2 regions of the Scandinavium sp. M-37 genome follow, and region 1 is predicted to be linked to the other one. Evidence: predicted binding sites of a transcription regulator. Region 1 holds the regulator's gene; the other holds the start of a gene.
What was found. The regulator sigma-54, encoded in region 1, starts transcription at its own class of promoters, with help from an activator protein. The targets are predictions, from matches to a motif close to GTTGGCACANNTTTCGCTNT.

Region 2: a site for sigma-54 is predicted at 2,085-2,104, ahead of glnA (glutamate--ammonia ligase). Genes of this name have one in related genera too.

Annotation. Positions count from the first base shown of each region.
Region 1 covers NZ_JBIGIN010000024.1:11,947-16,143, reverse strand. The annotation lists gene lptA (lipopolysaccharide ABC transporter substrate-binding protein LptA) at 1-197, shown strand, start outside; gene lptB (LPS export ABC transporter ATP-binding protein) at 204-929, shown strand; gene rpoN (RNA polymerase factor sigma-54) at 978-2,420, shown strand; gene hpf (ribosome hibernation promoting factor) at 2,443-2,730, shown strand; gene ptsN (PTS IIA-like nitrogen regulatory protein PtsN) at 2,788-3,279, shown strand; gene rapZ (RNase adapter RapZ) at 3,313-4,167, shown strand; gene npr (PTS phosphocarrier protein NPr) at 4,164-4,197, shown strand, end outside.
Region 2 covers NZ_JBIGIN010000035.1:25,297-29,493, forward strand. The annotation lists gene typA (ribosome-dependent GTPase TypA) at 1-1,813, opposite strand, end outside; gene glnA (glutamate--ammonia ligase) at 2,194-3,603, shown strand; gene glnL (nitrogen regulation protein NR(II)) at 3,870-4,197, shown strand, end outside.

The DNA of each region.
Region 1 (4,197 bases):
TTCTGACCGGTAATGCCTATCTGGAACAGGTCGATAGCAACATCAAGGGTGACAAAATCACCTATCTGGTGAAAGAGCAGAAAATGCAGGCGTTTAGCGAAAAAGGTAAGCGCGTGACCACGGTTCTGGTGCCATCGCAGCTGCAGGATAAGAGCGGCAAAACCACCACACCGGCTCAGCCTAAAAAGAGTAACTAAGACGTTATGGCAACTTTAACTGCAAAGAATCTTGCGAAAGCCTACAAGGGCCGTCGGGTCGTAGAAGACGTTAGCCTGACGGTCAATTCCGGCGAAATCGTCGGTCTGCTGGGCCCGAACGGGGCCGGTAAAACCACCACCTTCTATATGGTCGTCGGCATTGTGTCGCGTGATGCGGGTAACATCATCATTGATGATGACGATATCAGCCTGCTGCCGCTGCATGCTCGCGCCCGTCGCGGAATAGGCTACCTGCCGCAGGAAGCCTCTATTTTCCGCCGCCTGAGCGTGTTTGATAACCTGATGGCCGTGCTGCAAATCCGGGACGATCTCAGCAACGAGCAGCGTGTCGACCGCGCCAACGAGCTGATGGAAGAGTTCCACATTGAGCACCTGCGCGACAGCCTCGGCCAGGCACTTTCCGGCGGTGAACGTCGCCGTGTGGAAATCGCCCGTGCGCTTGCAGCAAATCCTAAATTTATCCTGCTGGATGAACCCTTTGCCGGCGTTGACCCCATTTCGGTTATCGACATCAAACGTATTATCGAGCATCTGCGCGACAGCGGCCTCGGCGTGCTGATTACCGACCATAACGTGCGTGAAACGTTAGCGGTCTGTGAGCGTGCTTATATCGTCAGCCAGGGGCATTTGATTGCACACGGTACGCCAGAACAAATCCTTCAGGACGAGCATGTTAAGCGTGTGTATCTTGGGGAAGACTTCAGACTCTGATAGGGTAGAGATAATTACCATTTCTGGCCGGAGAAATTTGCCCTGATTATGAAGCAAGGTTTGCAATTAAGGCTCAGTCAACAGCTCGCCATGACGCCGCAACTGCAACAGGCCATTCGCCTGTTGCAGCTTTCAACGCTCGAGCTGCAACAGGAACTTCAGCAAGCGCTGGAGAGTAATCCCCTGCTTGAGCAAACCGATCTTCACGAGGAAGTGGATTCACAAGAAGAAACCGACAACGAAGCCAACGATACGTTTGATACCGTCGATGCCCTCGAGCAGAAAGAGATGCCCGATGAGCTGCCCCTCGACGCCAGCTGGGATGAAATTTACACCGCTGGTACACCGTCGGGGACAGGCACTGACTATCAGGACGACGAGCTGCCAATCTATCAGGGTGAAACCACCCAGTCGCTTCAGGACTATCTGATGTGGCAGGTTGGCCTGACGCCGTTCTCCGACACCGATCGCGCCATTGCCACCTCTATCGTTAACGCCGTCGATGACACCGGCTATCTCACCGCCTCAGTGGAAGAGATCCTCGAAAGCATTGGCGACGACGAGCTCGATCTCGATGAGGTTGAAGCGGTTCTGAAACGCATACAGCGCTTTGATCCTGTTGGCGTTGCGGCAAAAGATCTGCGCGACTGCCTGCTGATCCAGCTTTCTCAGTTTGGCAAAGAGACACCGTGGCTGGCGGAAGCCAAAACGATTATCAGCGATCATCTCTCTCTGCTGGCCAATCACGATTTCCGCAGCCTGATGCGCGTCACGCGTCTGAAAGAAGACGTGTTGAAAGAAGCGGTGACGCTGATTCAATCACTGGACCCGCGTCCGGGTCAGTCTATCCAGACCGGCGAACCGGAATACGTCATTCCTGACGTGCTGGTACGCAAGGTAAGCGGCCGCTGGATGGTCGAACTCAATTCCGACAGCATTCCGCGTTTGCAAATCAACCAGCACTACGCCGGGATGTGTAATAACGCCCGTAACGATGCCGATAGCCAGTTTATTCGCAGTAATCTTCAGGAAGCGAAATGGCTGATCAAAAGCCTGGAAAGCCGCAATGACACGCTGCTCCGGGTGAGTCGTTGTATCGTCGAACAGCAGCAGGCGTTTTTCGAAAAGGGTGAAGAATTCATGAAGCCGATGGTGCTGGCGGATATCGCTCAGGCCGTCGAGATGCATGAATCGACTATCTCGCGCGTGACAACGCAAAAGTATCTTCACAGCCCAAGAGGCATTTTTGAGCTTAAGTATTTCTTCTCCAGCCACGTGAACACTGAAGGCGGTGGCGAAGCCTCGTCGACAGCGATTCGTGCCCTGGTGAAGAAGTTAATTGCCGCGGAAAATCCCGCGAAACCACTGAGTGACAGTAAGCTAACCACCATGCTGTCCGAACAGGGTATCATGGTGGCACGCCGCACCGTTGCAAAGTACCGAGAGTCTTTATCCATTCCGCCGTCCAACCAGCGTAAACAGCTGGTCTGACACAACCGATAAGGAAGACACTATGCAGCTCAATATCACAGGACACAACGTCGAAATCACTGACGCTCTGCGTGAATTTGTGAATACCAAATTTGCCAAGCTTGAGCAGTTTTTCGAACGGATTAATCAGGTCTATATTGTGTTAAAAGTGGAAAAGGTGACTCATATCTCGGATGCCACCCTGCATGTTAACGGGGGCGAAATTCATGCCAGTGCGGAAGGGCAGGATATGTATGCCGCAATAGACGGTCTTATCGACAAGCTTGCAAGACAGCTGACCAAACATAAAGATAAACTGAAACAACACTAATTGTCCGGCCGTGCGCCTGATCCGGCTCTTCGGGTCAGGCGGCACGCAGGTGAAATTATGATGAACAACGATTCCGCTCTGCAACTGAGCAATGTCCTTAACCAGGAATGTACCCGCAGTGCTGTTCACTGCCAGAGTAAAAAACGTGCGCTGGAAATTATCAGCGAACTGGCAGCTAAACAGCTGAGCATCCCGCCACAGGTGGTATTTGAGGCGATCCTGACCCGTGAAAAGATGGGCAGTACCGGCATCGGTAACGGCATTGCCATTCCACACGGCAAGCTGGAAGAGGACACCACGCGCGCCGTTGGCGTGTTCGTGCAGCTCGAAACCCCGATTGCCTTTGATGCGATAGACAATCAGCCGGTTGACCTGCTGTTTGCCCTACTGGTGCCTGCCGACCAGACCAAAACGCATTTGCATACGCTGTCGCTGGTCGCCAAACGCCTGGCGGATAAAACCATCTGCCGCCGTCTGCGCGGTGCGCAGAGCGATGAGGAGCTGTATGAAATTATCACCGGCGACGATAGCGGTGATGACGATGCCTAACGGTAAGTCGGTTGTCGTAAGGAGAAACGACTGATGGTACTGATGATCGTCAGCGGGCGCTCGGGTTCAGGGAAGTCTGTGGCTCTGCGTGCGCTGGAAGATATGGGCTTTTACTGCGTCGATAACCTGCCGGTGGTGTTGCTGCCGGAACTGGCGAAAAGCCTGGCTGACCGGCAGATCTCTGCTGCGGTCAGCATTGATGTGCGTAACATGCCGGAATCGCCGGAGATTTTTGAGCAGGCGATGGAAAATCTGCCTGACTGCTTCTCCCCGCAACTGTTGTTCCTCGATGCCGATCGCAACACGTTGATCCGTCGTTACAGCGATACGCGTCGTCTACACCCTCTTTCCAGCAAGAATCTGTCGCTGGAAAGCGCTATCGATCAGGAAAGCGATCTGCTTGAGCCGCTGCGTTCGCGTGCGGACTTGATTGTTGATACCTCTGAAATGTCGGTGCATGAACTGGCTGAAATGCTGCGTACGCGCCTGCTCGGCAAGCGTGAACGTGAGCTGACGATGGTGTTCGAATCCTTCGGCTTTAAGCATGGGATACCGATTGATGCCGATTACGTGTTTGACGTCCGTTTCCTGCCGAACCCGCACTGGGACCCGAAGCTGCGTCCGATGACTGGCCTCGATAAACCGGTTGCTGCATTCCTCGACCGTCATACAGAAGTTCACAATTTTATCTACCAGACGCGTAGCTATCTTGAGCTATGGTTACCTATGCTGGAAACCAACAACCGCAGCTATCTGACGGTCGCGATTGGTTGTACCGGCGGTAAACATCGTTCGGTGTATATTGCCGAACAGCTGGCTGACTATTTCCGCTCCCGCGGGAAAAACGTTCAGTCTCGTCACCGGACGCTGGAAAAACGTAAAACATGAGCGTAAAGCACACCGTTGAAATCACCAATA
Region 2 (4,197 bases), on a different contig from region 1:
GCCCACGGCCAGCACGTTTACGGTCGTTCTCGGTCAGGTGACGTTTACGGATACGGACAGAAGTCGGAGTAACTTCTACCAGTTCGTCGTCATCGATGAACTCAAGAGCCTGTTCCAGCGTCATTTTGATCGGTGGAACCAGAACCGTTGCTTCGTCTGTACCAGACGCACGCATGTTGGTCAGTTTCTTACCGGTCAGGCAGTTCACAGTCAGGTCGTTAGAACGGCTGTGAATACCGATGATCTGGCCTTCGTAAACTTCTGCACCGTGACCCAGGAACAGCTTACCACGGTCCTGCAGGCTGAACAGAGCAAACGCAACCGCTTTACCCTGACCGTTGGAGATCAGTACGCCGTTGTTACGCTGGCCGATTTCGCCTGGCTTAACGTCGTCGTAGTGGCTGAAGGTGGAGTAAAGCAGACCGGTACCGGACGTCATGGTCATGAACTCGGTACGGAAGCCGATCAGGCCACGTGCCGGGATCAGGTAATCCAGACGAATACGGCCTTTGCCGTCAGGGATCATGTCTTTGACATCGCCCTTACGCTCGCCCATAGCCTGCATGACCGCACCCTGGTGCTGTTCTTCGATATCCAGAGTTACGTTCTCGAACGGCTCTTGCATACGACCATCGATCATACGGTTGATAACTTTCGGACGGGACACAGCCAGTTCGAAGCCTTCACGACGCATGTTTTCGATAAGAACGGACAGGTGCAGTTCACCACGACCGGAAACACGGAACGCATCCGCATCTTCAGTTTCTTCAACGCGCAGTGCCACGTTGTGCACCAGCTCTTTGTTCAGGCGGTCGAGGATCTGACGTGAAGTCACGTACTTACCTTCTTTACCACAGAACGGAGAGGTGTTGACGTTGAAGAACATGGTAACGGTTGGTTCATCAACGGACAGCGCTGGCAGCGCTTCAACCGCCTGCACATCGCAGAGGGTGTCGGAGATGTTCAGCTCGCCCAGACCGGTGATAGCGATGATATCGCCCGCTTCCGCTTCGGTGGATTCAATACGCTCCAGGCCGAGGTGGGTCAGGACTTTACCGACTTTACCGTTACGGGTTTTACCTTCGCTGTCGATGATGGTGATTTGCTGGTTAGGCTTCACTTTACCGCGCTTGATGCGACCAATACCGATGACACCAACGTAGTTGTTGTAATCGAGCTGGGAGATTTGCATCTGGAACGGACCATCAAGGTCAACGCTTGGTGCTTTAACGTGGTCAACAATCGCCTGGTACAGCGGAGTCATGTCTTCCGCCATATCGGTGTGATCGTTACCGGCAATCCCCATCAGTGCAGATGCATAGATGATTGGGAAGTCGAGCTGCTCGTCAGAAGCATCGAGGTTAACGAACAGGTCAAAGACCTGATCCACAACCCAGTCAGGACGCGCGCCAGGACGGTCAACTTTGTTGATAACCACGATCGGACGTAAACCATGGGCAAATGCCTTCTTGGTTACGAAGCGCGTCTGCGGCATTGGGCCATCCATTGCGTCAACGACCAGCAGCACGGAGTCTACCATGGACATTACACGTTCAACTTCACCACCGAAGTCGGCGTGGCCTGGGGTATCAACGATGTTGATACGGTAGTCATTCCATTTGATAGCGGTGTTTTTAGCGAGGATGGTAATCCCACGCTCTTTCTCCAAGTCATTGGAGTCCATCACGCGTTCGGTGGCTTCAGCACGTTCGTTACTGAAAGTACCAGATTGCTGCAGCAGCTTATCGACCAGGGTAGTTTTACCATGGTCAACGTGCGCGATGATGGCGATGTTACGCAGATTTTCGATCACAACTTTGCCTCAGGCATTAGAAATAGCGCGTTATTGTACACGGATTAATCGCACTACAAAACAGGATCACAAACATCCTCTGCAAACAAGTATCGCAGAGTTGGCCTGTGATCGCTTTCACGAAGAGTAAAAAGGGCCTAATTACACAAATTGCACCAAAACAGTGCCCGTATTTCACACATGAGCACTATTTTGGTGCAAGATATCCATCATGGTGCAGCCCTTTTGCACTATGGTGCGCATCATAACGCCTTTTGGGGGGCATTTAAAAGTTGGCACAGATTTCGCTTTATCTTTTTCAAGGCAACAACGCCACATAACGTAGTGCCAAGAATAGTTCGTTACCACGACGACAATGACAAATCCGGGAGAGTTTAAGTATGTCCGCTGAACACGTTTTGACGATGCTGAACGAGCATGAAGTGAAGTTTGTTGATCTGCGCTTCACCGATACTAAAGGTAAAGAACAGCACGTCACTATCCCTGCTCACCAGGTGAATGCTGACTTCTTCGAAGAAGGCAAAATGTTTGATGGCTCCTCGATTGGTGGCTGGAAAGGCATTAACGAATCCGACATGGTTCTGATGCCAGACCCAACCACTGCTGTCATTGACCCGTTCTTCGAAGAATCTACCCTGATTATTCGTTGCGATATTCTCGAGCCAGGCACCATGCAGGGCTACGACCGTGACCCGCGTTCTATCGCGAAGCGCGCTGAAGAATACCTGCGCTCCACTGGCATCGCCGACACCGTCCTGTTCGGACCAGAGCCAGAATTCTTCCTGTTCGACGATGTGCGCTTCGGTAGCTCCATCTCCGGCTCACACGTTGCTATCGACGACATCGAAGGCGCATGGAACACCGCAACCAAATACGAAGGCGGTAACAAAGGTCACCGTCCAGCAGTGAAAGGCGGTTACTTCCCGGTTCCACCGGTAGATTCTTCACAGGATCTGCGTTCTACCATGTGTCTGGTGATGGAAGAGATGGGCCTGGTAGTTGAAGCTCACCACCACGAAGTGGCGACTGCGGGTCAGAACGAAGTGGCTACCCGCTTCAACACCATGACCAAAAAAGCGGACGAAATTCAGATCTACAAATACGTTGTGCACAACGTGGCGCACCGTTTCGGTAAAACCGCGACCTTCATGCCAAAACCAATGTTCGGTGATAACGGTTCCGGTATGCACTGCCACATGTCTCTGGTGAAGAACGGGACTAACACCTTCTCTGGCGACAAATACGCAGGTCTGTCCGAGCAGGCACTGTATTACATCGGCGGTGTCATCAAACACGCTAAAGCCATCAACGCCCTGGCGAACCCAACCACCAACTCCTACAAGCGTCTGGTCCCGGGTTATGAAGCACCGGTTATGCTGGCTTACTCTGCCCGTAACCGTTCTGCATCTATCCGTATTCCAGTGGTTGCGTCCCCGAAAGCACGTCGTATCGAAGTGCGCTTCCCGGACCCAGCGGCTAACCCATACCTGTGCTTCGCAGCACTGCTGATGGCTGGCCTGGACGGTATTAAGAACAAGATCCACCCAGGCGAAGCAATGGACAAAAACCTGTATGACCTGCCGCCGGAAGAAGCGAAAGAGATCCCACAGGTTGCGGGTTCTCTGGAAGAAGCACTGAACTGCCTGAACGAAGACCGCGAGTTCCTGACAGCGGGCGGCGTGTTCACTGACGAAGCTATCGATGCATACATCGCGCTGCGCATTGAAGAAAACGACCGCGTTCGCATGACTCCGCATCCGGTTGAATTCGAGCTGTACTACAGCGTTTAAGAAAAATAATACTCAGCGGATTTCTTGCCGCAGCAAGGCGGCAACTGAGCGAATCCCAGGAGCATAGATAACTATGTGACTGGGGTGAGCAAAGGCAGCCAACACAGCTGCGGTAAGAAAGACGTAGAGGATTTTGTTGCCGTGGAACTTTTGGCCCATCTTCGGATGGGCTTTTTTCTCCACCAACTAACTGATTTCAGACGCTTAGCGACCAAAAACCGCTATAATGCACTAAATTGGTGCACACTTTTTCAGGAGACTGCTGGATGGCAACAGGCGTGCTGCCCGATGCTGGGCAGATCCTCAATTCTTTAATCAACAGTATCTTACTGGTCGATGACGAGCTGGCGGTGCATTACGCCAACCCGGCAGCGCAGCAGCTGCTCGCCCAGAGTTCGCGTAAATTATTCGGTACACCGCTGCCGGAACTGTTGAGTTATTTTTCCCTGAACATCGGCCTGATGCATGAAAGCCTGCAGGCGGGTCAGGGCTTCACTGACAACGAAGTGACGCTGGTGATTGATGGTCGCTCGCATATTCTTTCCTTAACCGCCCAGCGGCTGCCTGATGGCCTGATTCTGCTGGAGATGGCAC